DNA from 2 places in the Xanthobacter sp. 91 genome. Region 2 is predicted to be linked to the other one. Evidence: riboswitches for the same ligand, from Rfam matches in the RefSeq annotation. Region 2 holds a riboswitch; the other holds the start of a gene.
The links. Region 2 has a riboswitch for thiamine pyrophosphate ahead of thiC (phosphomethylpyrimidine synthase ThiC). Riboswitches for the same ligand answer to the same signal wherever they lie in the genome.
Positions count from the first base shown of each region.

Region 1 (14,174 bases), 3.3 Mb from region 2:
GTCATGCTTGGCCGGGATAAAAATTAAACACCGCGAAATCGCTGTGATTTCGCCGCACAAAAAAGGGCCGCGAGGCGGCCCCTTCCGTCTTCTCCTTCGGCCGAGGCTCAGAAGCCCGGCAGGTCGAAGGCGCCCGGCAGCGGCCAGCGCAGGCCGGTGATGGGGCCGGGGCCGGCGGCGGTGGGCCCATAGGTCGGGTAGAAATAGCCGGGCGGCAGCGCGTAATCGAGGTACGACTTGGAGCCGGGCTTCACCACCGTGCCGGCATCGAGATAGGAGCGGCGCTCCACCACGATGCGGTTGCGCTTCTTCACCGTCTGCGCCTCGGCGCTGTCGGCGGACGCGATGGAAAAGGCACCGGTGGTCGCCGCAATGGCTGCCGCCGCCAGCGACACCGAGAGCGCCGTCTTCAGGCCCGAACGGGCGAAAGCAGCGAAGGTGGTGAACGACGCGAAACCCATGGCATCCTCCCAGATCGGCGCAGGGCCGACCTTGACTGGATTAATAGACGTTTGTCCCCTGCGCAAGGAAACCCGCCTCCTTGGTGCCATGTTCCCGCCTTCTCGACGCCGGCGCGTTGCGTTGACGCAACAGTTGAATGCGCGGATGCCGTGCCTGATCGCGAATCTTCGATTTGCAAGGCCAGGGGGTTCGGCCTAAAAGCACGGTCTTCGGCCGCATGGGCCGAGACATCCGAGGAACATCATGGGTTACAAGGTCGCCGTCGTCGGCGCCACGGGCAACGTGGGCCGGGAGATTCTCTCGATCCTCGACGAGCGGGGTTTCCCCGCGGACGAGGTTGTCGCGCTCGCCTCGCGAAAGTCGCAGGGCGTGGAAGTCTCCTACGGCGATAAAACCCTGAAGGTGAAGGCGCTCGAGACCTACGACTTCTCCGACACCGACATCTGCCTGATGTCGGCCGGCGGAGCCGTGTCCAAGGAGTGGTCGCCGAAGATCGGCGCGCAGGGCTGCGTCGTCATCGACAATTCCTCCCAGTGGCGCATGGACCCGGACGTGCCGCTGATCGTTCCCGAGGTGAATGCGGACGCCATCGTCGGCTTCACCAAGAAGAACATCATCGCCAATCCGAACTGCTCCACGGCGCAGCTCGTGGTCGCGCTGAAGCCGCTGCATGATGCCGCGACCATCAAGCGCGTGGTGGTCTCCACCTACCAGTCCGTCTCCGGCGCCGGCAAGGACGCCATGGACGAGCTGTTCTCGCAGACGCGCGCCGTCTTCGTCTCCGATCCGGTGGAGCCGAAGAAGTTCCCGAAGCGCATCGCCTTCAATCTCATCCCGCAGATCGACGTCTTCATGGACGACGGTTTCACCAAGGAAGAGTGGAAGATGGTGGCCGAGACCAAGAAGATTCTCGACCCCAAGATCAAGCTCACGGCCACCTGCGTCCGCGTGCCGGTCTTCATCTCCCACTCCGAGGCGGTGAACGTGGAGTTCGAGAAGGAGCTGTCCGCCGACGACGCGCGCAAGATCCTGCGCGAGGCGCCCGGCATCCTCGTCATCGACACCCGTGAGCCGGGCGGCTACGCCACCCCCCACGAGGCGGCCGGCGAGGACGCGACCTACATCTCGCGCCTGCGCGACGACCCGACCGTGGACAACGGCATCGCCTTCTGGTGCGTGTCGGACAATCTGCGCAAGGGCGCCGCGCTGAATGCGGTGCAGATCGCCGAGGTGCTGGTGAACCGCAAGCTCATCACCGCCCGTTCCAAGGCGGCCTGAGCCTTCTGGTAATCCGAGACGTAAAGAACGGCCCGCTTCGGCGGGCCGTTTTCGTTTGCGGGATCAGCGCGGCCGGGAGCGGGTCCGCTGCGCCACCGCGACCACCAGCGCCACGCCCGCGGCGAAGGCCACGGTTTCTGCGTCCGGCACCTCGCCATTGATGGGCCAGGCGAGTCCCACCGTCACGAAGGTCTGCAGGAGCTGCATCTGGCCGACGCGGGCGATGCCGCCCATGGCGAGCCCGGCATTCCAGAAGAAAAAGCCGATGAGCTGGCTGAAGAGGCCGAGATAGACCAGTGCCGCCCAGGAGGCTCCTGCCACAGTACCCGCCCCACCCCATGGAAAGGTGAGGAGCGCGAGCGGCAGCGTCACCGGCAGGCAGAGGATCAGCATGAACGCGATCACCTCCCAGCCCGACATGGTGCGCGCGAGGCCGCCGGAGACGGCGTAGCCGATGGCGCAGGCGATGACGCCGAGGAACAGCAGGCTGTCGCCCATTCCCAGCGCGCCGCCCGCGCCGTTGCGCAAGGCGAAGGCCACCACAAGCCCGGCCCCCACCGCGCTCGCGGCGAACAAACCGAGGCCCGGCCGCTCGCCGGCCAGCAGCATGGCCGCGATGGCGGTGCACAGGGGCAGAAGGCCGAGCACGATGCCGCCATGGGCCGCCGGCACCGTCTGGGTGGCGACGCCGATGGCCAGCGGGAACACGAAGATCAGGCAGGCGGAGGACACGGCGAGGCGCCACAGCACCTTGGGCTGGCCGAACGGCCACGGCCGGCGCAGCGCCAGCACCAGCCCGAGCGCCGCAAAGCCCGCCAAAGCGGCGCGGCCGAAGCTGATGAACCAGGGGCTGAAATCGTGCAGCGCGAAGCGGGTGAGCGGCAGCGTCGCGCCGAACATCACGACCGCGACGAAGCCGAGAAGAAGCCCGAGGGCCAAGCGTCGATCCATTGGGCTCCCGAGGGCGCGATTCCAAGGCCGCTTCATTAGGGGCTGCGGGGGCGGAAAGACAGCGAAACCGCGTGATATGCCCATCAGCGGCCGTGATGTCGCGAAAATCACTGGTGAAAGGCCACCCCGCCGCCGCTATGGTGGCGCGCCGCGAAACCCTTGCCCTCGAAACGCGCGGCACCAATGAGCGAGAACATGATCCAGTCCCAGCGTCCCGGCCACGACGTCGACCCCAAGCTGCTCGAAATCCTGGTCTGCCCCCTCACCAAGGGGCCGCTGGAATATGATCGCGAGCGCCAGGAGCTGATCTCCCGTGCCGCCCGCCTCGCCTATCCCATCCGCGACGGCATCCCGATCATGCTCGCCGACGAGGCGCGCCAGTTGGACGAAAGCGAACTCAACCGCTGAGGTCCGCCTCGTCCCGGGCGCCCCGCCTCTTGCAGTTCTGCGGCCGGCATGAGTAAATAACAGATACGGCCTGGGGTGCCGCGCATCATGCGCGGCTGAGATCACACCCATCGAACCTGTCTGGATCATGCCAGCGTAGGGAGATGCCGATGAGCGAGAGCTTGTCGCAGTTGATATCCGCACCTTCATCGCAAGCCGGCTCGGCACCGGCGGGCAAGGCGAAACCGCGCGTCGCCCGTCCCCATGTGGCCATCGTCGGCGGCGGCGTCATCGGCCTCGCCCTCGCGTGGCGCCTCGCTGAAGCGGGTTGCCCGGTGGACCTGTTCGACGCCGGTGAGACCGGGCAAGGCGCGAGCCGCGCCGCCGCCGGCATGCTGGCCGCCTGCGCCGAGGCCGAGCCCGGCGAGGAAGGCCTGCTCACCCTCAACCGCGCCAGCCAGACCCTGTGGCCCGCCTTCGCGGCGGAGCTGGAGCATGCCTCCGGACAAGAGGTGGACCTGCGCACCGAGGGCACCATCACCATCGCCCTCACGGCGGACGATCTGGCGAAGCTGCGCCACCTGTTCGCCTTTCAGCAGGGCCTCGGCCTGCCCGTCCAGTGGCTCACCGCCGCCGAAGTGCGCCGACGCGAGCCCTATCTCGCCCCCCGCCTCGCCGGCGGCGTGCTGAGCCCGGAGGATCATCAGGTCGACAATCGCAAGGTTGCCGCCGCGCTGAAGATCGCCGCGCTGAAGGCCGGCGCAAGGCTCCACGAACACACCCCGGTGAGCCGGGTTGAGACCGCTGGCGGCCGCGCCACCGGCGTCGTCACCGGCGAGACGCACCATGCTGCCGATGTGGTGGTGCTCGCCGCCGGCGCCTGGAGCCGGGGCGTGGACATTACCCCGGCGACGCCGCTGCCGGTGCGCCCCATCAAGGGGCAGATGCTGTCCCTGCGCATGGACCCGGCGGCGCCCATCCTCTCCCACGTGCTGTGGGCGCCGGGCTCCTATCTCGTGCCGCGGCGCGACGGGCGGCTGATCCTCGGTGCCACCACCGAGGAGAAGGGGTTCGACACCGACCTCACGGCCGGCGGCCAGCTCGCTTTGCTCACCCAAGCGTGGCGGGCACTGCCGACGCTGGAAGAGCTGAGCATCGTCGAGCAATGGGTCGGCTTCCGCCCCGGCAGCCGGGACGATGCGCCCATCCTCGGCCCGAGCCCGGAGGTGGACGGCCTCGTCTACGCCACCGGCCATCACCGCAACGGCATCCTCCTTCTGCCCGTGACGACGCAGGTGATCGCCGACCACATCCTCGGTGGTACCATTGCGGACGTGGCCCGGCCCTTCGGCGCGGAGCGCTTCGGCCCGCCACGCGCGGCGGCGGAGTGAACGCCATGCTGGCCCTGAAGGTGAACGGTGCCGAGGAGGCGCATTCCGTCGCCACCGTTGCCGACTTGCTCGTCGCCAAGGGGCTTGAGCCGGAGCGCAAGGGCATCGCGGTGGCGGTGAACGGCGCGGTGGTACCTCGCCGCACCTGGACCGACGCGCGCCTTTCCGCAGGCGACGCCGTGGAAATCATCGAGGCCAAGCAGGGCGGCTGAGCCCCGGCCGAACAGAACAGAGCGCTCGTGCGCGGGCGCCGGGAAGAAGCACCATGAGCGCGTTCGAAAATCCCAACGCCGATCCCCTCGTCATCGCCGGCCGCACCTTCTCGTCGCGGCTGTTCCTGGGCACGGCGGGCTATCCCAACCAGAAGGTCTTCCTCGATGCCCTCGCCGCCTCGGGCAGCGAGATGGCCACGGCCTCCATCCGCCGCATCAGCCTCGCCGGCTACGAGGAGAGCCTGACGGACCTCCTCACCGGCCGCGTCCACATCCTGCCCAACACCGCCGGCTGCCAGACCGCCAAGGATGCGGTGCTCACCGCCGAACTCGCCCGCGAGGCGCTGGAGACGGACTGGGTGAAGCTGGAGGTCATCGGCGACCGCGAGCTGCTCTATCCCAATGTGGAGGAGCTGCTGAAGGCCACCGAGGAGCTGGTCTCGCGCGGCTTCGTCGTCCTGCCCTATTGCAACGACGATCCCGTCACCTGCCAGAAGCTCGCGGACCTCGGCGCAGCGACTGTCATGCCGCTCGGCTCCATGATCGGCACTGGCCTCGGCATCGCCAATCCGCACATGATCGAGCTGATCTGCTCCCGCTCCCCCGTGCCGGTGGTGCTGGACGCCGGCATCGGCACGGCGTCCGACGCGGCCCTCGCCATGGAGCTGGGCTGCTCGGCGGTGCTGCTCAACACCGCCGTCTCCAAGGCGCTCGACCCGGTGCGCATGGCGACCGCCTTCCGCCACGCGGTGGACGCCGGCCGCCTCGCGCGCCTCGCCGGCCGCATTCCGCGCAAGCTGCACGCGGAGGCTTCCAGCCCCGAGTTCGGTCTGGTCGGGAGCTGACCCCCCTGCCCCCTCTGCCGACGCCGCCGCTGCTCCTCATCACCGACCGCACGCTGGCGCGGGGCGATCTGGTGGATGTGGTAGCCGCAGCCTGCGCCGGCGGATGCAGATGGGTGAGCCTGCGGGAGAAAGACCTGCTGGCGGCCGAGCAGATCGCCCTCTTCGCCCGCCTGCGCGCCGCGACAGCCCCCTTCCACGCCCGCCTGACGTTGCATGGCCCGCCCGAGCTGGCGCAGGCCGCGGGCGCGGACGGCGTGCACCTTTCCGGCGGCGGGGATGCGAAGGTCGCACGGGCGCTCCTTGGGCCAGGGGCCCTGATCGGCCTGTCTACCCACACCCTGGCGGAGGCCACCGCCGCCGATCCGGGTGCGCTCGACTACATCACGGCGAGCCCGGTCTTTCTCACAAGATCCAAGCCGGGACACGGGCCGGCGCTGGGGCTTGAAGGGCTTTCGGCCTTCGCCCGCACGAGCGCCGTGCCGGTGGTCGCTCTCGCCGGCGTCGACGCAGAGTCGGCGCCGGCCTGCCTCACCGCCGGGGCCAAGGGCGTCGCGGTCATGGGGGGAATCATGCGCGCGGGCGATCCGCGAGCCGCCTTCGCCGCCCTGGCTGCAGCCGCGTCAGCCGCAATCTGATCCATCCCGGAACAGTATCGGCTTTTGCGAGTATCCCCAGCGCTGGTAAGCTTGGCCGCAGCGGAGGAACCGCCATACAAGGGGCAATTCAATGACCATCAATCGCCGCACGCTGCTTGCGGGCCTTGTCGCCTGCCCGGTCTGCGCCAACGCCGCCCGCGCTTCCGAGGGAGCGCACTGGACCTATGAAGGGCACGGCGGACCGCAGGAATGGGGTTCGCTCGAAAAGGGATTTTCGGCCTGCTCGGTGGGCAGCCAGCAATCGCCGATCAATCTCGAAGGCGCCGTCAAGGCGGAGAGTGCCGGCCCGGTGCTTGCCTGGAAGCCGTTCGCCTACAAGGTCGTGAACAACGGCCATACCATCCAGGCCGACGTGACCGGCGACGGGGGCACCGCCACCATGGGCGGCAAGACCTACGCGCTCAAGCAGTTCCACTTCCACGCACCGAGCGAGCACGCGATCGACGGCAAGCGCACCGCCATGGAGGCCCATTTCGTCCATGCGGCGCCTGAAGGCGGGCTGCTGGTGGCCGGTGTGTTCATGGTGCCCGGCGCGGCCAATGCCGGCTTCTCCTCGATCATGGCTGCCGCGCCGCGCAAGGCCGGGGACAAGACGCTGGCTGCGCCGCTTGATCCGGCCGGCTTCCTGCCGTCGGCGCGCGGCACCTATCGCTACGAGGGGTCGCTGACCACGCCGCCCTGCTCGGAAATCGTGGACTGGAACGTGTTCGGGGCGCCCATCGAAGTGGCGCAGGCGGACATCGACGCCTTCCGCGCCATCTTCCCCATGAACGCCCGCCCGCTGCAGGCGGTGAACCGGCGCTTCCTGCTGCGTCTCAACTGAAGCAGGGGCTGGGACAAGGGGCGCCGCCACAGCGGCGCGCCTACGCGCTTTTCACGGGGGGAGGACGCCACGCCCTCCCCAGCCGCATCAGGCGCGGCGTGCCGTCAGCTTCACTTGGCGATGAGCAGGAGAAGCTGCTGGCCGGCGGGGGAATCCAGCTCGGCCTCGGTCAGCTTGCCGTCCTTGTTGGCATCGGCATCGTTGAAGCGCTTGCGCACGATGATGAGCCACTCGTCCAGCTCCAGGGTCTTGTCGCCGTCCTTGTTCACGGCGGCCCAATCCTCGTCGGTCAGCCGGCCCTTGGTCTCGGCGGCCTCAAGGGTCTTGTCCTTGTCCGGATTGATGGCCTTGAAGACCTTGGTGCCGAGGTCGATGGCCTCGACGATCTCGACGGTGCTGTCCTTGTCCTTGTTGTACTTGCGAAGGAACTCCTTGCCGGTGAGGGCGAAGGCCGAACCCGTGGCGGCGAGCGAGACCGCGGCGACGACGCCGAGGGAAATCATCCTGCGCTTCATGGCAAACCTCCCATTGACAACCAGACTTGGATACTTCTGCGCTGATCCCAGCACAAGGATGCCAGTCGGCGTCTGAATGGCGCATGGGTTGAAAAAAAGGGCCGGTGCAATGCACCGGCCCTTCGTTCTTCAGAGAAATCCGATCGCGTGGAGCGATCAGTCTTCCTTGTCCGCCTCCTCGGCGGTGTCAGCCGTGTCGGCGGCGCGCTGCTTCAGCGCGGCACCCAGGATATCGCCGAGCGAAGCGCCCGAATCCTGCGAGCCGAACTGGGCCACGGCCTCACGCTCTTCCGCGATCTCCATCGCCTTGATGGAGACCTGCACCTTGCGCGCCTTGCGGTCGAACAGGGTGACGCGGGCGTCGAGCTTGTCGCCGACCGAGAAGCGCTCGGGGCGCTGGTCGTTGCGGTCGCGAGCGAGCTCGGAGCGCTTGATGAAGGCGGAGAGGTCGGTGCCGGTGAGCTTCACCTCGATGCCGCCGTCCTTCACGTCGGTGACTTCGCAGGTCACGACAGCGCCCTTCTTCACCTCGCCCGCGTCGGCGAAGGGATCGCCGGCCAGCTGCTTGATGCCGAGGGAGATGCGCTCCTTCTCGACGTCCACGTCGAGCACCACGGCCTTCACCATGTCGCCCTTGCGGTATTCGTCGATCACCTGCTCGCCCGGACGGTTCCAGTCGAGGTCGGAGAGGTGGACCATGCCGTCCACATCGCCATCGAGGCCGAGGAACAGGCCGAACTCGGTCTTGTTCTTGACCTCGCCTTCCACCACGGCGCCGGGCGCATACTTCTCGGCGAAGGCCTCCCAGGGGTTCTGGAGGGTCTGCTTGAGGCCGAGGGAGATGCGGCGCTTGGCCGAATCCACTTCCAGCACCTGAACCTCGACCTCCTGGGAGGTGGAGACGATCTTGCCGGGGTGGACGTTCTTCTTGGTCCACGACATCTCGGAGACGTGGATGAGGCCCTCGATGCCGGGCTCCAGCTCCACGAACGCGCCGTAGTCGGTGATGTTGGTGACGCGACCCTTGAAGCGGGCCTCCACCGGATACTTGGCCTCGATGCCCTCCCAGGGATCGCCCAGAAGCTGCTTCATGCCGAGCGAGATGCGGTGGGTCTCGTGGTTGATCTTGATGATCTTGACCTTGACCGTCTGGCCGATGTTGAGCACCTCGGTCGGGTGGTTCACGCGGCGCCAGGCGATGTCGGTGACGTGCAGCAGGCCGTCGATGCCGCCGAGGTCAACGAACGCACCGTAATCGGTGATGTTCTTGACCACGCCGTCGATGGCCTGACCCTCTTCGAGGTTCTGCACCAGCTCGTGGCGCTGCTCGGCGCGGGTCTCTTCCAGCACGGTACGGCGGGAGACGACGATGTTGCCGCGACGGCGATCCATCTTGAGGATCTGGAAGGGCTGCTGGTTGTGCATCAGCGGGCCGACGTCGCGGATCGGGCGGATGTCCACCTGGGAGCGCGGCAGGAAGGCCACGGCGCCATCGAGGTCGACGGTGAAGCCGCCCTTCACCTGGTTGAAGATCACGCCGAAGACCTTCTCGTTGGCCGTGAAGGCCTTCTCGAGCTTGACCCAGCTCTCCTCGCGGCGCGCCTTGTCGCGCGAGAGGACGGCTTCGCCCATGGCGTTCTCGACGCGCTCGAGATAGACCTCGACCTCGTCACCCACCTTGATGGCGTTCTCGCGGCCGGGGCCGGCGAACTCGCGCAGGGCGACACGCCCTTCCGTCTTCAGGCCGATATCGATGATCGCCAGATCCTTCTCGATGGCGACCACGATGCCCTTGACCACCGAACCTTCATTGGTGTCGGCGCGGCCGAAGCTCTCGTCGAGCAGGGCGGCAAAATCCTCACGGGTGGTTTCTACGGCGGACATTCACGCTCCAGACTTGCTGCGCCGGCATCTCGTGTTGCGAGGCCCGAACCGCTCGGATGTCCGCCATTCCGAGGGAATGACGAACGGCCGCCGCAAAAGCGGCGGGCCGGCGCGAAGGCCGGGCGGCACAGGCGATGAATTGAGTGTCGATGCGCGCTCACAGAAAGCCAGGGCGGGCTGCCTCCGACGATCAGGACCGCGTATACCGCCGGTCCCTGCCCACCCGGGCGGCTCCCCGCTTGAGGGAGCGCGGCCACGAACCGGGCTCACATAGGGCAAAAACCCCGCTGGCGCAAGGGCTCGCGCAAGCCTGCTCGCGCAAAGCTGGCCGTCCGGAAGGCGCGCTCAGCGTCCAGGGGCGAGGAAGGCAGGGCTGGGCTCGGGCCACTCCACGCTGCCCGCGGGCTTGGCCTGGACGGCGGGGGCGACCTCCTCCCGCACCACCAGCACGGGGAGGCCCGAGTGGGTGAGCACTTTGGTGGTCTCGCTGCCCAGCACGACAGCCGACAGGCCCCGGCGGCCGTGGGAAGCCATCACGATCAGGTCGCAGCCCTCGGCCTCGGCGGTGGTGATGATGCCGTGGAAGGGCTGGTCGTCCTCCACATGCACCTGCTTCGCCTCGACGCCCGCCGCGGCGGCGGTGGCGGCGGCCCGGGAGAGCATCGCCTCGGCCTTGCGCCCGGTCTGGCGCCGATATTCGGCTTCCGTGTCGGCGATCTGGTCGGCTTCGGTGCTGAAGAGATGGAAGCGCTCGCTGGCGGTGACGATCACAAGCGCCGCGTGGAGCGCCGCGGCGAGCGCGACGGCGTGGGAGACCGCAAGGTCCGACAGCGCCGAGCCGTCGGTGGCGACGAGAATCTTCTTGTACATGGCTCCCTCCCGCAACGAGAGCCGAGATCATAGCAGCGGGGGGCGGCATAGCGGCTTGCGCGCCATCAAATCGCCGGGAGCGGCAAATGGGGCACCCGCCCCTCAGTCGGCGATGATCTTGACCTTCTCGCCATACTTCAGCCGGGCATTGGCATCGAGCCCGTTGAGGATGAGGAAGCGCTCCACCGGGCGGTCGGGCACCTGCATCTTGCCGGCGATCTTCTCCACATTGTCGCCGAGCCCCACCTGGACGATGCGCACGCGCAGCGGCTTCACCGTGTCCGCCTCTCCCGAGGAGACGCGGCGGAAGGTGTCGGCGGCGGCGCGGAACTGCTTGTCCAGCTCCGGCGTCAACTCGCGGGCGGCGAAGATGAGGCGGTAGACGTCCGAGCCGAAGCGGATGGCGAACATGCGGAACGACCACTGGTCGCCGCGCGCCACCGCCGTCGCCGCGCTGAAGCCGTTCACGGTGAGCGATTCGACCGTGTTGATCTCCACCCCGTCGATCCAGCCGGAGGAGAGATATTGCCCCAGGGACTGGTCGGCGGGGATGCGCACCGCATCGAGCCGCAGCGCCTCGCGCCCGGTCTGGGTGGCGCCGAGCACCGCCTGGGAGGTGTTCTCCAGCGAGAAGCCCTCCGGCGCCATGAAAGTGAAGCCGAGCTTGGGGTGCAGGAACTTGCGGCCGCGGACGAAGCCTTCCTTGGGATCGTCGCCGTAGACCATGCCGTTGATGACGCTGAAATAGGCGCTGCGGTCCCGCTCACCGTCCGACGGCCCCGCCGCGGGGGCATATTGGCGGGCATTGGCGATGGCGATGGAGATACGCTCCGGCGTCGCCGGGTGGGACGAGAGGAAGTCCATGTCCGGCGTGGTGGAGGACGAGCCGGAGAAGGCCGTGCTCTTCATCTCCGAGAAGCGACCCATGTCGGTCAGGAAGCGCGAGGCGCCATAGGGATCAAAGCCCGCGCGCGCGGCGATGCCGACGCCGATGGCGTCCGCCTCCAGCTCCTGCCCGCGATTGAACGAGGCGAGCGTGCGCCGGCTCTTCTGCATGGCGAGCGCGCCGAGATCGGGATCGTTCACCACGTCCGAGATGACGCGGCTCACCAGCACCGCCTGCTTCACCTGGTCCTCGCGGATGGTGGCGTGGCGGGCGATGACGTGGGCCATCTCGTGGGCGAGCACCGAAGACAGCTCGGACGTGTCGTTGGCCAGCGCCAGCAGACCCCGCGTCACGTAGAGCGAGCCGTCCGGCAGGGCAAAGGCGTTGATGGCCGGCGAGTTCAGCACGGTAACGCGGTATTTCAGGTCCGGCCGCTCGGAGGCCGCGACGAGGCGCTCCACCACCTTTTGGATCAGCGCCTTGAGCTCGGGATCGTCATAGGCCCCGCCATAGCTCGCCACGAGCTTTTCATGCTCGCGCCGCTGGCTGGGCGACATATCGGCGAATTCGGACGCCGCGCCGGTGGAGGCGAGCGGGACGCTCACCTGATCGAGGTCGATGCCAGCGCACCCGGTAAGCCACAGAGGGAGCGCGACGGCGGCACAGGCGAACAGCGCGCGCAGGCCGGAGCGCCGGGCAAGCGCGCGCGCAGGCGCTTCCGCCCGAACCCGCCTCGCCGCACCCTGCCCTCTCAGCGCCTCACGCACCCAGCACCTCATGCTTCCGTTCACCGCTCCCGGCGCCTCGACGGCAGCGCCTGGGCATCGGGCAGGGATTCGACCTTGCCCTCGATGCGCAGCACCTCGCCCCGCCGCCGCGGCGCCATGGCCGGTCCACCTTCCTCGCGGACGACGCCCCTTACCTGGATAAGGGCTCCGCGCAAGATGGCAGGATCGAGCCTATCGCCCAAGATTGTGGCGAAATCCTCCCTCGTCAGCATGACAGTGAAATCTTGCTTCCAGCTTGCCCCGAAATTCAGAAAAATCCGGTCGCGTCCGCCGACGGCCAGCACCCTTCCTTCTGTAACGGAAAAAAGGCCGCGCCGTTCCGCCATGGCCTTTTCATCGCCGGCCGGGGCGACCGCCGTGGCCAGGCTCCAGATGCCCCGGCGGGCGATGCGCGCCTCCGCTTCGGCAGAAAGGCGCTGTGCGGCACAGACGGTATCACCGTCCGCGGTGGCATAGCCTGCCCCGGCCCGAACCAGCGCCGTGGCAAGATCCTCCCGCCGGGCGTCTGCCGCCGCCGGACAGACGAGCCGCGCCGTCCCGGCAAGCCGGCCGTGACGATCGAGCGTGGTCGTGACTGGCGCAACCGCGCAGCCGTCGAGCACCGAAGCCGCCGCATCCGCGGCGACCGCGAGCAGCTGCGGGTCGGGCGAGAGCCGGGTCGGCAAGGCGATGCCTTCCGGGGCGGGGCTCCGGCCGTCGGCGAGAGCGAGCGCCCCCGCATCGCTCCAGCGCGCGGCGCCCCCGGCCGCCTCCGTCCCGCCGCCTGCGCAATCGGTGGCCACCGGAACGGCAGCCCTCTGCGCCGGGCGGGCGGCGGCAGGAGAGATGGTTTCGAGGATCAGCCCACCGGAAAGGGCCAGACCGCCCACCGCCAGAAGACGCGCCAGCGCCCGCAATGAATGCGTGTGGCTGCGCCTCCCTGCGCGCACCGATGAATGGCCTAGCGTCATGCAGCAACGATAGCGGCAACCGCCCTCCGGATTGAAGGCCGACCCGATCAACTGTCCTTACGCCGCCTTACGCCAGCGTCCGGCTCCCGCCTCGGACGGGGGAAGCCGCCATCCGGCCCCTTCCCTCCCGGCGTGCCGCGATTTAGAAGGAGGGCGTGTCCCGGTAGCTCAGCAGGATAGAGCAGCGGTTTCCTAAACCGCAGGTCAGGGGTTCGAATCCCTTCCGGGACACCATAGTTTTCAATGATTTAATCACGTTCTGCGCATCAGCGAACAGGCCCGCCTCGGCATGGCCTATGTCGGCCAGTTCGCAGACAGCGTGACGGTCAACGCCTTCCGGGCCAACCTGGCGCGGCGCATCCAGCTGACGATCTGCGCCCTTGCGTCATGGCTACTTGGTCGCATAGTTCGCAACGCGCATAACGCTATGGTTGCAGAGGCAAGGTTGGGGGCGAGAATGGGCAGGATCGGGCGCGTGGTGATCATGGCCGTGGTGCTGGCGGCGGTCGGCGGGTGTCAGCTCTCTAACCCGAGAATGATCGTGACTCCGCATGACCGGCCGTCGGGGCCGTTCCCCCAGCCGTGAACTGACGACCGGTCGCCCCCTCAGAAGGCGACCGTCGTGCGCAGGCCCACCACCCAGGCGTTTTCATTGACGGGCGAGGTGTAGCCGCCGGGATCGATGACGTATTGCAGCGAGGCCTTCAGGTTCAGCCAGCCCGTTGCCTGAAACCCGTAATAGGCTTCCAGCACGTATTCGTTGTGCTGCACATAGCCCGGGCCGAGCCCCAGCCAGTTGGCCTCGGCCTGCGCGGTTGCGAGCCGCGGATTGATGCCGGTCGTTCCGATGGCGAAGCCGATGTCGTCATCGGGGCGGCTTGCGAACGTGCCGTGCTGCTGAATGCCCCACGCCACCTGATAGAGCTGCGTGGAGGTCCGCGGGTCGGCATAGGTGAAGTTGAAGAAGCTCCACAATCCCTGCTTCGGGTTCGGCCCCTGGGCATTGCCGGTCAGCTGCTGGATGAAGGAAACATAGAAGCCGTAACGCCCATAATCCTGGGCATAGGGCAGCCCCGAGATGAGCTGGGGCTGTCCGTTGATGCTCGTGACGGCGTTATCCGCGGTCGCGGTATCGAACCATCCGCCGATCTTGTAGGTGCCCGACAGATTCCAGAGCGTCGGCGTCCATTTCAGCTCCAGGGGCACCAGCGCCCCCTCGGAACCGGACGGCCAGCTGGGCAGCAGCGCCCACTTCGCCTGAACCGACAAATAGGTC
Region 1 covers NZ_JNIB01000001.1:728,114-742,287, forward strand. The annotation lists gene A37E_RS0103540 (hypothetical protein) at 108-461, opposite strand; gene A37E_RS0103545 (aspartate-semialdehyde dehydrogenase) at 706-1,740, shown strand; gene A37E_RS0103550 (DMT family transporter) at 1,804-2,691, opposite strand; gene A37E_RS0103555 (Trm112 family protein) at 2,887-3,099, shown strand; TPP riboswitch at 3,161-3,260, shown strand; gene thiO (glycine oxidase ThiO) at 3,249-4,469, shown strand; gene thiS (sulfur carrier protein ThiS) at 4,475-4,681, shown strand; gene A37E_RS0103570 (thiazole synthase) at 4,735-5,526, shown strand; gene A37E_RS0103575 (thiamine phosphate synthase) at 5,565-6,161, shown strand; gene A37E_RS0103580 (carbonic anhydrase) at 6,253-7,005, shown strand; gene A37E_RS0103585 (hypothetical protein) at 7,116-7,520, opposite strand; gene rpsA (30S ribosomal protein S1) at 7,677-9,404, opposite strand; gene A37E_RS0103595 (universal stress protein) at 9,750-10,274, opposite strand; gene A37E_RS0103600 (M48 family metalloprotease) at 10,377-11,939, opposite strand; gene A37E_RS25800 (hypothetical protein) at 11,948-12,949, opposite strand; tRNA gene A37E_RS0103610 (tRNA-Arg) at 13,056-13,132, shown strand; gene A37E_RS0103615 (hypothetical protein) at 13,188-13,484, shown strand; gene A37E_RS0103620 (carbohydrate porin) at 13,505-14,174, opposite strand, start outside.
Region 1: it holds a riboswitch for thiamine pyrophosphate, as region 2 does, so the genes downstream of both, thiO (glycine oxidase ThiO) here and thiC (phosphomethylpyrimidine synthase ThiC) in region 2, are expected to answer to the same signal.

Region 2 (14,174 bases):
AGGTTGGGGCGAAAACCGTGCGATGGGGCGAAAGGGGTGTCACGCGGCGCGTCGGCCGTCAATGTCGGCAATCGCCGGAGGAGTGATATTGCGCCGCTCTTCCGCTGCGGTCGGGGCATCCCATATGTCGGGGGCCCGCCTGTGGCAGCTTACCGGGGAGTTCCATGACGCACGCTGTCTCGACCATCCGTCCCACCCATACCCGCCGCCTCGGCCGCCTCGCGCTCGCGGGCGCGGGCGCGCTGGGTGTCACGCTGGGTGCCACGCTGGGTGTCATGGCGCTCGCGGGCGGGCCGGCGCTGGCGCAGGAGCCGAACCTCATCTTCCGCAAGTCCACGGTCTGGAAGTTCCTGACCCCCGACGACAAGCTCGCCGTCTACGGCATCGACGATCCGGTGGTGGAGGGCGTCGCCTGCCACTACACCACGCCCGAGAAGGGTGGCGTGAAGGGCATGGTGGGCCTCGCGGAGGAAGTCTCCGACATCTCGCTCGCCTGCCGGCAGGTGGGGCCGATCTCCTTCAAGTCGAAGTTCGAGCAGGGCGACGTGGTGTTCCGCGAGAGCCGCTCCTTCTTCTTCAAGAAGATGCAGATCGTGCGCGGCTGCGACACCAAACGGAACGTGCTCGTCTATCTCGTCTATTCCGACAAATTGATCGACGGCAGCCCGAAGAACTCCACCTCCACCGTCCCGATCATGCCGTGGGGCGGCAACACCGACGTGCCGAAGTGCGGGGACTTCCTGAAGTAACGGGAAGAGAAACGCCGCGCGCACAGGCGGGAGATCACCTCCGCCCCGGGCGCGCGGCGCATGCGTCAGAGGCAGGTCAGAGGAAGTTCACCTTGCCGGTGCCGATATCGTACATGGCAGCGGCCGACTTCAACCTCCCGGCGGCGGCCCGCTCCGACAGGATCGGTGCCGCGGTCTGCGCCAGCTTGGCGTTCATCTTCACGTTCATGTCGCTGGCGGCGGCGAGGAGATCGGCCGGGTTGCTCCGCATGGCCTCATAGACGGCCGGGCGGATAGCGTTGACGAGGCTCGGCAGGTGGCCGGGCGGCAGGGTGTTGTCCTTGATGGACGTGATGGTCGCCTGAATCGCGCCGCACGAGGCATGGCCGAGCACGAGGATGAGCTTCACGCCCAGCACCGCGGTGGCGAATTCCAGGCTCGCCAGCCCGTTTTCATCGATGAAGTTGCCGGCCACCCGCACGATGAACAGTTCGCCCGGCCCCTGGTCGAACACCAGTTCCGGGACCACCCGCGAATCCGAGCAGGCGACGATGGCCGCGAACGGCTGCTGTCCCGTCGTGCGCTGCAGGCGGCCGGCGGAATAGTCCGCCTGCTGGGGCGTGCCGGCCACGTAGCGGGCATTGCCGTCCACCAGACGCTTCATGGCTTCATCCGGAGTGACCGGTGTGGCCGTGCCATAGCCACCGCTCGACTGGGCGAAGGCGGAGGCGGCGAACAGCGGCGCGGCCGCAAGGGCCAGTCCACCCGCCAGTCCGCCGGCAAGCAGGCGTCGGCGTCCGATGGACGGTGATGAACACGTCTCGCACATGGGCGATCCTCTCCCGGTCAGTCTGTTTCAGGCATGTTTGGACCCGCCCGCAGCGGTGCCGCTGGGGCAGGCCGGGGCCGAACATAGCTGATCCGGGGACGAAGCATCAGGCCCGGCGATCACAAAACGCGGACCTAAAGCTTTGCCATGAAATGGCATTTCGGGATCGAGGGGACCATCCGGGTGATCGCGCGCAGCCGGGCTACCGCGAGCAGGTGATGGCCACCGTTTCCGGGCAGAGCGGGCCGGTGCAGGTCGTCGCCGGCGAGGCGACGCTGGAGGGGGTGAAGGCGGAGGCGGGCACCGCCACGCGGCCGAAGTCGATGACCTGCGTGTAGGCGTGGGTGCGGCACCAGGCTTCCGCCACCTTCCGCCCGCACGGCGCGCCGGAGGCGAGGCAGGAATCGATGCCGGAGCCGTCGGAATTGTCGATGAGGAAAATGCGCGTCTCCGCCATGGCCGGCGCCATCAGCGACAGGCTCGCCACGGTGACGGCGGCGAGGGTTCGGATCAGCGGCATGGACAGGTCGGCACCTCTTTGACAGGCGCGTCCCGAACGCGGCGATGCGCTTTCGGGTCACGGGCGGGATCATCGGATGCGCCCCGACCCCCGCCCGGCGCAACTCAGCCGGGGATAGACGCTCACCAAGGGGCAGGTCAAGCTGGGGAAGATAACGATATCCGGAGGTGCGGGGCCGCGCCGGGCGGTGTGAAACATCTTGACGAGCGCCCGCGCCCGAACCATTGTCCCGCGCCATGAACGGCGGTCTCGTCACCATCTGCGCCATTGCGGCGATTATTTGCGGTTAGCCGAAAAGCTGGCCGCGGCCGTCCTTTGCTCATCTTCTTAGACAAGGATCTGGACGCCCCGGCCGGTGGACCGGCTTGGCGCTTGTGCGCCATTCGGGGGAACGATCCATGGAGCTCAGGCTCTACAACACGCTGACCCGCTCGAAGGACCTGCTGCGTCCGCTCGATCCCTTGAACGTGCGCATGTATGTGTGCGGGCCGACGGTCTACGACCATGCCCATATCGGCAATGCCCGCCCGGTCATCGTCTTCGACGTGCTGTTCCGGCTGCTGCGGCGCCTCTACGGGGCGGAGCACGTCAAGTACGTCCGCAACATCACGGACGTGGACGACAAGATCAACGCCCGCGCCGCCGATCGCGCCATCTCCATCCGCGACCTGACGGAAGAGACCTATCGCTGGTTCCGCGAGGATACGGCGGCGCTGAACTGCCTGCCGCCCACCGTGGAGCCCCGCGCCACCGAGCATATCGAGGAGATGCGCATCCTCATCGAGCGGCTCGTCGCCTCCGGCCATGCCTATGTGGCGGAGGAGCATGTGCTGTTCCACGTGCCCTCCATGCCGGACTACGGTCGCCTCTCCCGCCGCTCACTGGACGAGATGATGGCCGGCGCCCGCGTGGACGTCGCCCCCTACAAGCGCGACGCCATGGACTTCGTGCTGTGGAAGCCGAGCGCCGCGGGCGTGCCCGGCTGGCCCTCGCCCTGCGGCATCACCACCCCCGGCCGCCCCGGCTGGCACATCGAATGCTCGGCCATGAGCTGGAAGCACCTGGGCGAGACCTTCGACATCCATGGCGGCGGCATCGACCTCGTCTTCCCGCACCACGAGAACGAGATCGCGCAGTCGCGCTGCGCCTTCCATTCCGGCGTCATGGCGCAGATGTGGATGCACAACGGCTTCCTGATGCTGGAAGGCGAGAAGATGTCGAAGTCCCTCGGCAACTTCGTCACCATCCGCGAGCTGCTGGACGAGTGGCCGGGCGAGGTGCTGCGCCTCGCCATGCTCTCCACCCACTACCGCCAGCCCATCAACTGGACCCGCCAGGGCCTCGGCTTCGCCGCCAAGACGCTGGACAAATGGTATCGCGTGATCGGCGACGTGGAGGCCGAGACAGGCGACGCCAACCCGTTCGAGAGCGAGATTGCCGACCGCCTGTCCGACGACCTCAACACGCCCTCCGTCATCGCCCACCTGCACCACCTCGCCGAAGTGGCGGAGCACGAGGACACCTCCTCCGCTCTGCGCCGCCGCTTCAAGGGCGCGGCCAACCTGCTCGGCCTGCTCGGGGATACCGAAACCGGGTGGCGCGCGCGGCAGAAGGAGGGCATTGCCCTCGACGAGGGGGTGATTGCCGGCCTCATCGCCGACCGCATCGCCGCCCGCAAGGCGAAGGACTTCAAGCGCGCCGACCAGATCCGCGAGGAGCTGGCCGCCAAGGGCATCGTGCTGATGGACAACAAGGACGGGACCACCAGCTGGGAGGTGTCGCGATGAGCGCCATTTCCCTGCGCCCCTACCTCCCCGCCGATGCGCCGGCGCTGGCCGACCTGTTCCGCGCCGCCATCGCTGAGCTGACCGGCGAGGACTACGACAGCGAGCAGCAGGACGCCTGGGCCGCCAAGGCCGACGACGCGGAGGCCTTCGCCGCCCGCCTCGCCGCCAGCCTCACCCTCGTCGCCCTGCGCGGCAAGACGGTGGCCGGCTTCGTCTCGCTGAAGGACAATGCCCACATCGACATGCTCTATGTGGCGCCGGACGCCGTCGGCACCGGGGTCGCGAAAGCCCTGTGCGACGCCGCCGAGACGCTGGCCAAGGCGCGCGGCACCCGCAAGCTCACCGTGGACGCCAGCGACACCGCCCTCGGCTTCTTCCAGAAGCGCGGCTACGAGCCCCAGCGCCGCAACATGGTGCCGCTGGCCGACACCTGGCTCGCCAACACGGCGATGACGAAGACGCTGGGGGAAGGGGCCGGGCAATGACGGGCGCAGCTGCCGAGGGGCGTGAACGCCTCTACCTCTTCGACACCACCCTGCGTGACGGGGCGCAGACGAACGGTGTCGATTTCACCGTGGCCGACAAGCTCAGGGTGCTTGCCCTGCTGGACCGGCTGGGCGTGGACTATGTGGAGGCCGGCTATCCCGGCGCCAATCCCACGGACACGCAGCTTTTTGCCGAGAAGCACGACGCCAAGGCGCGCGTGACCGCCTTCGGCATGACCAAGCGCCCCGGCCGCTCGGCCTCCAACGATCCCGGCGTCGCGGCGCTGCTGGCGGCCAACGCCGACGCCATCTGCTTCGTCGCCAAATCCTCCGCCTATCAGGTGCGGGTGGCGCTGGAGACCACGAAGGAGGAGAACCTCGCCTCCATCCGCGAGAGCGTCGAGGCGGCGATTGCCGCCGGGCGCGAGGCGCTGGTGGATTGCGAGCATTTCTTCGACGGCTTCAAGGAAGACCCCGACTTCGCCCTCGCCTGCGCCCGCACCGCCTACGAGGCCGGCGCGCGCTGGGTGGTGCTGTGCGATACCAATGGCGGCACGCTGCCCCACGAGGTGGAAGCCATCGTCGCCGAGGTGGTGAAGGTGGTGCCGGGCACGAATGTGGGCATCCACGCGCACAACGACACCGAGCAGGCGGTGGCCAATTCGCTGGCCGCCGTGCGCGCCGGCGCGCGGCAGATCCAGGGCACGCTCAACGGCCTCGGCGAGCGCTGCGGCAACGCCAATCTCTGCTCGCTCATCCCCACGCTGCTGCTGAAAAAGGATTTCGCCGAGCGCTTCGACATCGGCGTGGGAGAGGAGGCGCTGGGCGAGCTGGTCCATGTGTCCCGCACGCTCGACGAGATGCTGAACCGCGCCCCCGACCGGCACGCGCCCTATGTGGGCGAGAGCGCCTTCGCCACCAAGGCCGGCATCCACGCCTCCGCCATCCTGAAGGACCCCGCCACCTACGAGCATGTCGCGCCGGAGAAGGTGGGCAACCGCCGCCGCGTGATGGTCTCCGACCAGGCCGGCCGCTCCAACGTCCTGTCCGAGCTGGAGCGCCTCGGCGTGCCGGTGGATCGGAAGGACCCGCGCATCGCCCGCCTGCTGGACGAGGTGAAGGAGCGCGAGGCGCTGGGCTATTCCTACGAGGCGGCGGACGCCTCCTTCGCGCTTCTGGCGCGCCGCATGCTGGGCTCGGTGCCGGACTATTTCGCCGTGGAGCGCTTCAAGGTGAACGTGGAGCGCCGCTACAACGCGCAGGGCGAGCTTGTCACCGTCGCCGAGGCCATCGTGAAGGTGAAGGTGGACGACGAGACCCTGATCTCCGCCGCCGAGGGCAACGGCCCGGTGAACGCGCTGGACGTGGCCCTGCGCAAGGATCTCGGCAAGTACCAGCCCTTCATCTCGGGCCTCCACCTCACCGACTATCGCGTGCGCGTGCTCAACGGCGGCACGGAGGCGGTGACGCGGGTGCTGATCGAGAGCGCGGACGAGACCGGCGACCGCTGGACCACGGTGGGCGTCTCCCCCAACATCATCGACGCCTCCTTCGAGGCGCTGCTGGATTCCATCACCTGGAAACTGCTGAAGGAAGGCGCGCCGGCCTGACGGGCTCGCGAGCCGGAATGTAAAAAAGGCCGGGCTGCGAAGGCCCGGCCTTTTCTTTTCAGTCCTGCGCTGGCGCCGTCAGCGCCCTGCCCTCACTCCGCCGCGGCGGGCGGAGGGGGCGCGACTTCCGGGGCGGGCGTGTAGATCAGGCCGCCGCCGTCGCGGAACTTCTGGGCCATCTCGGCCATGCCCGAGGAGGCGAGGTTGTCGGCCTGGGCGCGGGCGATGTCGCCGGCTTCCAGCTTCAGCTCCTGCGAGATCTTCATGGAGCAGAACTTCGGCCCGCACATGGAGCAGAAGTGCGCCACCTTGGCGCCCTCGGCGGGGAGCGTCTCGTCGTGGAAGCGCTCGGCCGTCTCCGGGTCGAGCGAGAGCGCGAACTGGTCGCGCCAGCGGAAGGAGAAGCGGGCCCGGGAGAGCGCATCGTCGCGGATGCGCGCGGCCGGGTGGCCCTTGGCGAGGTCGGCGGCGTGGGCGGCGATCTTGTAGGAGATGACGCCGGTCTTCACGTCGTCGCGGTCGGGCAGGCCGAGATGCTCCTTCGGCGTGACGTAGCAGAGCATCGCCGTGCCGAACCAGCCGATCATCGCCGCGCCGATGGCGGAAGAGATGTGGTCGTAGCCGGGGGAGATGTCCGTCACCAGCGGGCCGAGGGTGTAGAACGGCGCTTCGTGGCAGACCTTGAGCTGCTTCTCCACATTCTCGCGGATGAGGTGGAGCGGCACGTGGCCGGGGCCCTCGATCATCACCTGGCAATCGTACTTCCAGGCGATCTCGGTGAGCTGGCCGAGCGTCTCCAGCTCGGCGAACTGCGCGGCGTCGTTGGCGTCCGCGATGGAGCCGGGGCGCAGGCCGTCGCCGAGGGAGAAGGCCACGTCATACTGGGCGAGGATCTCGCACAGCTCTTCGAAATGCTCGTAGAGGAAGCTCTCCTTGTGGTGCGCGAGGCACCACTTGGCCATGATGGAGCCGCCGCGCGAGACGATGCCGGTGACGCGGTTGGCGGTGAGCGGCACGAAGGGCAGGCGCACGCCGGCGTGCACCGTCATGTAGTCCACGCCCTGCTCGGCCTGCTCGATCACCGTGTCGCGGAAGATCTCCCAGGTCAGGTCCTCGGCGACGCCGTTCACCTTCTCCAGCGCCTGATAGAGCGGCACGGTGCCGATGGGCACCGGCGAGTTGCGCATGATCCATTCGCGGATGGTGTGGATGTTCTTGCCCGTGCTGAGGTCCATCACCGTGTCGGCGCCCCAGCGAGTGGCCCACACCAGCTTGTCCACCTCTTCCGCCACGCCCGAGGTCACGGCCGAATTGCCGATGTTGGCGTTGATCTTCACGAGGAAGTTCCGGCCAATGGCCATCGGCTCGGTTTCGGGGTGGTTGATGTTGTTGGGGATGATGGCGCGGCCGCGCGCCACTTCCTGCCGCACGAATTCCGGGGTGATCTCGGCGGGGATCGCCGCGCCGAGGCCCATGGCCTGATGGTGGGGATGGGCGCCGCCGTTCACCTTGGCGAGGTTCTCGCGGGCGGCGACATATTCCATCTCGGGCGTGATGATGCCGGCGCGGGCATAGGCCATCTGGGTCGGGCGCTTGCCCGCCTTGGCGCGCAGCGGCCTGCGTCCGGAGAGATCGAACTGCGGCAGGGTGGAGGACTGGCCCTCCTTCAGGCCGTTGTCCTCGGGGCGGACGGCGCGGGCCTCCACCTCTTCCACGTCGCCGCGCTCGCGAATCCACTGGGCGCGCAGCTGCGGCAGGCCCTTGGTGAGGTCGATGACGGCATCGAGGTCGGTATAGGGGCCGGAGGTGTCGTACACCTTCACCGGCGGCTCGGACGGATCGGTCAGCGCGATCTCGCGCATGGCGACGCGCACGTCCGGCCGGGTGGCGGACACAAACACCTTGCGCGAATGGGGCAGTGGCCCGGTGGTGACTTTCAGGGAGGACGTCGAGGCTTCGTCCAGCATTGCGGATCTCCGTTCAGCTTGCGCTTTCAACGAGAACCGGGGTGTTGAGCTAGGAGACGGGTGCGGAGCGACGCTGAGCGCCGGGAAGCACAAGTTCCGATCCCTTCGCCGGTATGACCCGGATCAGGTTCGAAGGGTCATCGCGGCGCCGCGGAGCATTCCCCCCGCGAACTTGCGATATCTCAGCCCCTTCCGGGACCCCCCTTGGAACAATGACACTGTGATGTATACGAAAGCCCAATGTCAACGCTGCACTGCAGCACGCGCATAGGTCAAGTCACCCAATTGGGAATGCCGGCGGTATTGGAACGCGCCGCGAAGCCGACTAGACCAGCCCTCCCACATCGCAAGGAGCATGGGCATATGGGCATGGCTGAAGACGGCACGATCCGCCACGACTGGACCGTTGACGAGATCGCGGCGCTCATGGACCTGCCCTTGCTGGAGCTGGTGGGCCGGGCCAATGCCGTCCACCGCGCCAATCACGATCCCAACGAAGTGCAGCGGGCGAGCCTGCTCTCCATCAAGACCGGCGGCTGCCCGGAGGATTGCGCCTATTGCTCCCAGTCCGCCCGCCATGCGGAAGTGGACCTGACGCGCGAGAAGTTCCTCGATCCCGCCTCCGTCATCGCCCTCGCCGAACAGGCGCAGGTCAACGGCGCCGAGCGCTTCTGCATGGGCGCGGCGTGGCGGCGGGTGAAGGAAGGGCGCGAGTTCGACGCCGTGCTGGAGATGGTGCGCGGCGTGCGCGGCCTCGGCATGGAGGCCTGCGTGACGCTCGGCATGCTGGAGCCGCACCAGGCCCAGCGCCTCGCCGAGGCCGGGCTCACCGCCTACAACCACAATCTCGATACGGGGCCGGATTTCTACGGCGAGATCGTCACCACCCGCACCTATGCGGACCGGATCGATACCCTCACCTGCGTGCGCGCGGCGGGCATCGAATTGTGCTCCGGCGGCATCATCGGCATGGGCGAGACCATGCGCGACCGCGCGGCCATGCTTCAGGTGCTGGCGGGGTTCGATCCGCATCCCGAAAGCGTGCCGGTGAATGCGCTGGTGGCGGTGGAAGGCACGCCGCTGGCCGATCGCCCGCCGGTGGACCCGCTGGAGATCGTGCGCATGGTCGCCACCGCCCGCCTCGTCATGCCCGCCTCGCGGGTGCGCCTCTCGGCTGGACGCGCCGCCCTGAGCCGTGAGGCGCAGATCCTGTGCTTCCTCGCGGGGGCGAATTCGGTGTTCTACGGGGACACGCTGCTCACCACCCCCAATGCCGGCCTCGGCGCGGATGCCGCGCTGTTCGAGGCCATCGGCGGCGCCTGATGGGCGGGGGTAGGCGGAGATCAGGAGACCCTCGCACCCCGGACGCATGCAGCGATCAGCGGAATGCGAGCCGGGGTCCAGCGCAAGAGACCGCCGCAGGCGCTTCAATTCAACGGCTCAGGAGAATCGCCGGCTGCGCCGGACTCTCCCCTGGTCCCCGGCTCAGCGCTCCGTCTGCGCCGTCGCTTGGCCGGGGAGCGAGGCAGCCATGGGCCGCCTCGCCACGTTTCACGCCGCGAGGTGAGCGTGGTGCAGGCGCACCCGGTCGTGGTTGCGCGACTGGGCGCGGTCTTCCTTATTCGGGCGCTGCTGGGCCTTGATCTGGCGCAGCACCTCGTCGAGCCGGGTGAGGGCATCGCTGGCGGCGTGCTCCTCGCGGCTCGATCCCGCCTCCCAGGCGGCCTCGTTGCGGAAGTCCTCGGCCTGCGCTTCCTGCGCCAGATAGGCGCGAACCTCGAGCAGCGCTGCCGTGAGGTTGGTTTGGGAGCTCATGTGTCTTGCCCTTGATCGTCACGAGTCTTGGTGCGTGCTCTTGCTGGTCTAATACGGCCGGGTCGTGGCGAAAAAGGGGGTCTCCAAGGGTCATACGCTGCGGAAATCCCTCACTTTTTCGCCATCTGCCCCCGCCGTGCCACACCTGTCCCAGCGTCAGCCTTGCCATAAGAAGCCGGCAACCATGTTCCCGCCGGCATGTGGATGGCGGCCGGCGGGTGCTGGCCGCATCCGGACGGGCGGGCTAAAGTCGGACGGCGAAAGCCTTATGGCGCTTGATCTTGGCCGGACATACCTAATGGAAGTTTACCAGCAGCTCCTGCGCAGCATTCTCGATGAGGGCGTGCGCAAGGACGACCGGACCGGCACCGGCACCCTCTCGGTGTTCGGGCACCAGATGCGATTCGATCTGGCGCGCGGCTTCCCCCTCGTGACCACCAAGAAGCTGCACCTGAAATCCATCGTCCACGAGCTTCTGTGGTTCCTCGCCGGCGACACCAACATCCGCTACCTCAAGGAAAACGGCGTCTCCATCTGGGACGAGTGGGCCGACGCCAAGGGCGATCTCGGCCCGGTCTACGGCCACCAGTGGCGCTCCTGGCCGACGCCGGAGGGCGGCGTGATCGACCAGATCGCGCAGGTGGTCTCCGACATCCGCCGCAACCCTGATTCGCGCCGCCTCATCGTCACCGCCTGGAACCCGGCGGACGTGGCGAAGATGGCCCTGCCCCCCTGCCACTGCCTGTTCCAGTTCTACGTGCTGGAGGGCAAGCTCTCCTGCCAGCTCTACCAGCGCTCGGCGGACGTGTTCCTCGGCGTGCCGTTCAATATCGCCTCCTATGCGCTGCTCACCCACATGGTGGCGCAGGTGACGGGGCTGGGCGTCGGCGATTTCGTCCATACGCTGGGCGATGCGCACCTCTATGTGAACCACCTCGATCAGGCCCGCGAGCAGCTCTCCCGCACCCCGCGCGCCCTGCCCTCCCTGCGGCTGAACCCGGCGGTAACGGACCTCTTCGCCTTCCGCTACGAGGACATCGAGATCGTGAACTACGATCCCCACCCGGCCATCAAGGCCCCGGTGGCGGTCTAGCCGCCCGCAGCCATCCGGCCCGCCAAGCCATGATCGAGACGCTGTTCCTGCCCGGCGCAACGGGAGACGCCGCGTTCTGGAAGCCCGTCGCGGCCCGGGCCGCATGGGAGGGCACGTTCTTCTCCTGGCCCGGACTGGGCAGCCAGCCCGCCAGCGCGGACGTGAACAGCATCGATGATCTCGTCGGGCGGGTCGCGGACCGCATGCGCCAGCCGGTGGCCATCGTCGCCCAGTCCATGGGCGGCTATATCGCGCTGAAGCTGGCGCTCGCCTTCCCCCACCTTGTCCGGACACTGGTCCTATGCGTGACCTCGGGCGGGGTTCCGGTGGCTGATCTGGGCGGAGAAGACTGGCGCCCGGACTATTTCGGCGCCTTCCCGGACGCGGCGCGGTGGATCGCCGATCCCGTCGAGGATCTTTCCGACCGGCTGCCCTCGGTCCGCGCGCTGACGCTGCTGCTGTGGGGCGACGCCGATCCCATCAGCCCGGTGGCGGTCGGGGAAAGGCTGGCGCGCCTGCTGCCCAATTCGCGCCTGTGCATCCTGCCGGGGGCGGGACATGATCTGGCGCAGACCCACGCGGCGGCGGTAGCGGACGAGATCCGGCGTCATCTGATCGCGACTTCGTAAGCCTATTGAGCCGGGGCGGAGCATCTTCGGGCTTGTCCGGGTGCGGACTTCGTCCTTAGCTCACGCGCGGGCTCGGGCGGCCCCATAAGCAAGATCATGCCCGCATTTGGACTCAACAGGGCTGTAGCAGCCCGATCGCGGCCGGGCCTTGCCCCGCGCAGCGGCACCTTGAGGGAGGAAGCCATGGCCGGAACGGGTGATCTTCTGGGACAACTCATCGGCGCGGCGCTCGGCTCGGGCAGCGTGCGGGGCGGCGGCGCGCAGCAGACCGGGGGCGGACTGCCGGGCGGGCTCGGCGACATTCTCGGCCAGGTGCTCGGCGGCGGCGCGGGCGGCAGTGGCGCGGGCGGTGGCGCGCAGGGCGGAGGCGGACTGCCGGGCGGGCTGGGCGACATCCTCGGACAGGTGCTCGGCGGCGGTCAGCGCGGCGGAGCGGGCGGAGCGCCGTCGGGACTGCCCGGCGGCCTCGGCGACATCCTGGGGCAAGTGCTCGGCGGCGGACGCGGGGCGCCGCAGGGTGGTCCGTCCGGCGGCGCGGCGGGCGGTTCCTCCGGCAGGCTGGAGGACATTCTCGGCCAGATTCTCGGCGGTGGCGCGGGCGGGCCGTCCGGCGGCTCCACGCAGGGGGGCGGCATGTCCGGCGGCGCGGGCGGAGGTCTCGGCGATCTCGCCTCAGAGGCCCTCGGCCGCGGCGGCTCGTCCACGGCCGGCGGCTATCCCCAGCCGGAGCCGGTCCCGCCTTCCGACTATCGCCAGCCGCAGCCCTCGCCCCAGCCCGGCCATCAACCCTCCTCATCGGGCGGCAGCGACCTGATGCGATATGGCGGCCTCGCCATCATGGGGATGCTGGCCTGGAAGGCGTACCGCAAATGGCAGGCGGGGGCCGGCGGACGCGCGGCCTTCACCTCCGGCACGCCGGACGCCGCCTTCTCCCCCGCCGCCGCGCCGGGTGGCCCGGAAGCCTTCTCCGGCGTGCTGCTCTCGGCCATGGCCGCCGCCGCGCAGGCGGACGGGGAGATCGACGAGGAGGAGGTCTCGCGCATCGGCGGCGGGCTGGAGCGCATGGGTGCCGGCTCTCCCCAGCGGGATGCCCTCATCGCCATCCTCACCACGCCGGTGGACCCCAACGAGGTGGTCGCCGCCGCGACGACGCCGGAGGCGGCGCTGCAGATCTACGCGGCCTCCGCCCTCGCCATCCGGCCGGACAACGACGCCGAGCACGCCTATCTGGACTGGCTCGCCGGCGCGCTGGGCATCGAGCCCGGCCTCAAGGCGCAGATCGAGGGCGAGCTGAACGCCTGAGATACGCTCACGTCCAACTTCACGCCATCGTGCAGGCAGCGGCCGTAACGCTGCCGCAGGGGCCGGCGTAAGGGGAAGCAGGCGCCGGGCGGGCGCCTGCACAGCTTTGCCGAAAGGTCCCGATGCCCCTGTTTCACGAGCGCTCCGGCCGTTTCAGCCCCGAGAAGACCCTGTTCCTCGTTTCCAGCATCCTGCCGGCGGTGTGGCTCGTGGGCCTTGCCGCCAACGGCCAGCTCGGCGCGCGGCCGTGGACCGAGGCGATCCATTTCACCGGCCTGTGGGCCATCCGCTTCCTCGCGGTGACGCTGGCGGTGACGCCGCTGCGGCGGCTGTTCAACATGCCGAAGCTGCACTTCGGCCGGCGCATATTCGGCCTCGCCGCGCTCGGCTATGCGGCGCTCCACCTCACGCTCTACATCATCGATCAGGGCTTCGGCCGGGCGCTGAGCGAGATCGTGCTGCGCATCTACCTCACCATCGGCGCGGTGGCGGTGGCGCTGCTCGTGGCGCTGGGCGCCACCTCCACCGATGGCGCCATCCGCCGGCTCGGCGCGACGCGCTGGAACCGGCTGCACATGGCGGTCTATGCCATCGCGGTGCTGGGGACGGTGCATTTCTTCATGCAGTCGAAGCTTGATGTCACCGAGCCGGTGCTGATGGCCGGCATTTTCCTGCTGCTCTTCGCTTTCCGCGTCGCCGGGCACGGCGGGAAGGCCGTGACGCCCCTCGCCATGGCGGGCTTGTCCGTGGCCGGGGCAGCGCTCACGGCGGGCGTGGAAATGCTCTGGTATGCGCTGGCGACGCGGGTGGACCCGTTTCTGGTGCTGGATGCCAATTTCACCCTCGACCTCGGCCCCCGCCCGGCCGTGTGGGTGCTGGTGATCGGCCTCTGCGTGGCGGCGCTGGCCGCCATCAACCCGCCCGCCCCCGCGCCGCCGGCCGCCGCGCGGCGATGGCCGGCAAGGCGACGACCGGCAACGCGATGACCGGAAATACGGAAGGCGCCGGCGCCTGAAACGGCGAAAGGAAGGGGTGCCCTGAGCCCCCTTCCTTCCGCTTGACGCCGGGCTGAACCCGTCTCGCGCCCCGGACGCATGCAACGAAGTGGAATGCGATCCGGGGTCCAGCGCAACAGACCGCCGAAGGCGCTTCCTGCCCCGCCGCTCTCAGGCTTGGCCCCGCTGCGCGGGTGTTTCCCCTGGACCCCGGATCGGCGCTCCGGCTTCGCCGTCGCTGGTCCGGGGAACAGAGGAGACCGCCCTCACGCCGCGGCGCGTTCCGGCACCGGCAGGCCGAGCCATTCGGTGTAGAAGGCGTCGATGTCGGGCTGGAAGTCGTGGATCACCGGATACCAGGGGGTCGGCGCTTCCACGTCGTGGAGCGTGCCGCACTCGGGGCAGAAATATTCC
Region 2 covers NZ_JNIB01000001.1:4,013,050-4,027,223, reverse strand. The annotation lists gene A37E_RS0118875 (CreA family protein) at 276-749, shown strand; gene A37E_RS0118870 (carbonic anhydrase) at 826-1,557, opposite strand; gene A37E_RS0118865 (hypothetical protein) at 1,760-2,077, opposite strand; gene cysS (cysteine--tRNA ligase) at 2,476-3,864, shown strand; gene A37E_RS0118855 (GNAT family N-acetyltransferase) at 3,861-4,349, shown strand; gene cimA (citramalate synthase) at 4,346-5,959, shown strand; gene thiC (phosphomethylpyrimidine synthase ThiC) at 6,052-7,926, opposite strand; TPP riboswitch at 8,009-8,141, opposite strand; gene bioB (biotin synthase BioB) at 8,296-9,249, shown strand; gene A37E_RS0118835 (hypothetical protein) at 9,478-9,741, opposite strand; gene A37E_RS0118830 (thymidylate synthase) at 10,040-10,834, shown strand; gene A37E_RS0118825 (alpha/beta fold hydrolase) at 10,864-11,463, shown strand; gene A37E_RS27655 (DUF533 domain-containing protein) at 11,647-12,765, shown strand; gene A37E_RS0118815 (protein-methionine-sulfoxide reductase heme-binding subunit MsrQ) at 12,888-13,751, shown strand; gene A37E_RS0118810 (acetone carboxylase subunit gamma) at 14,027-14,174, opposite strand, start outside.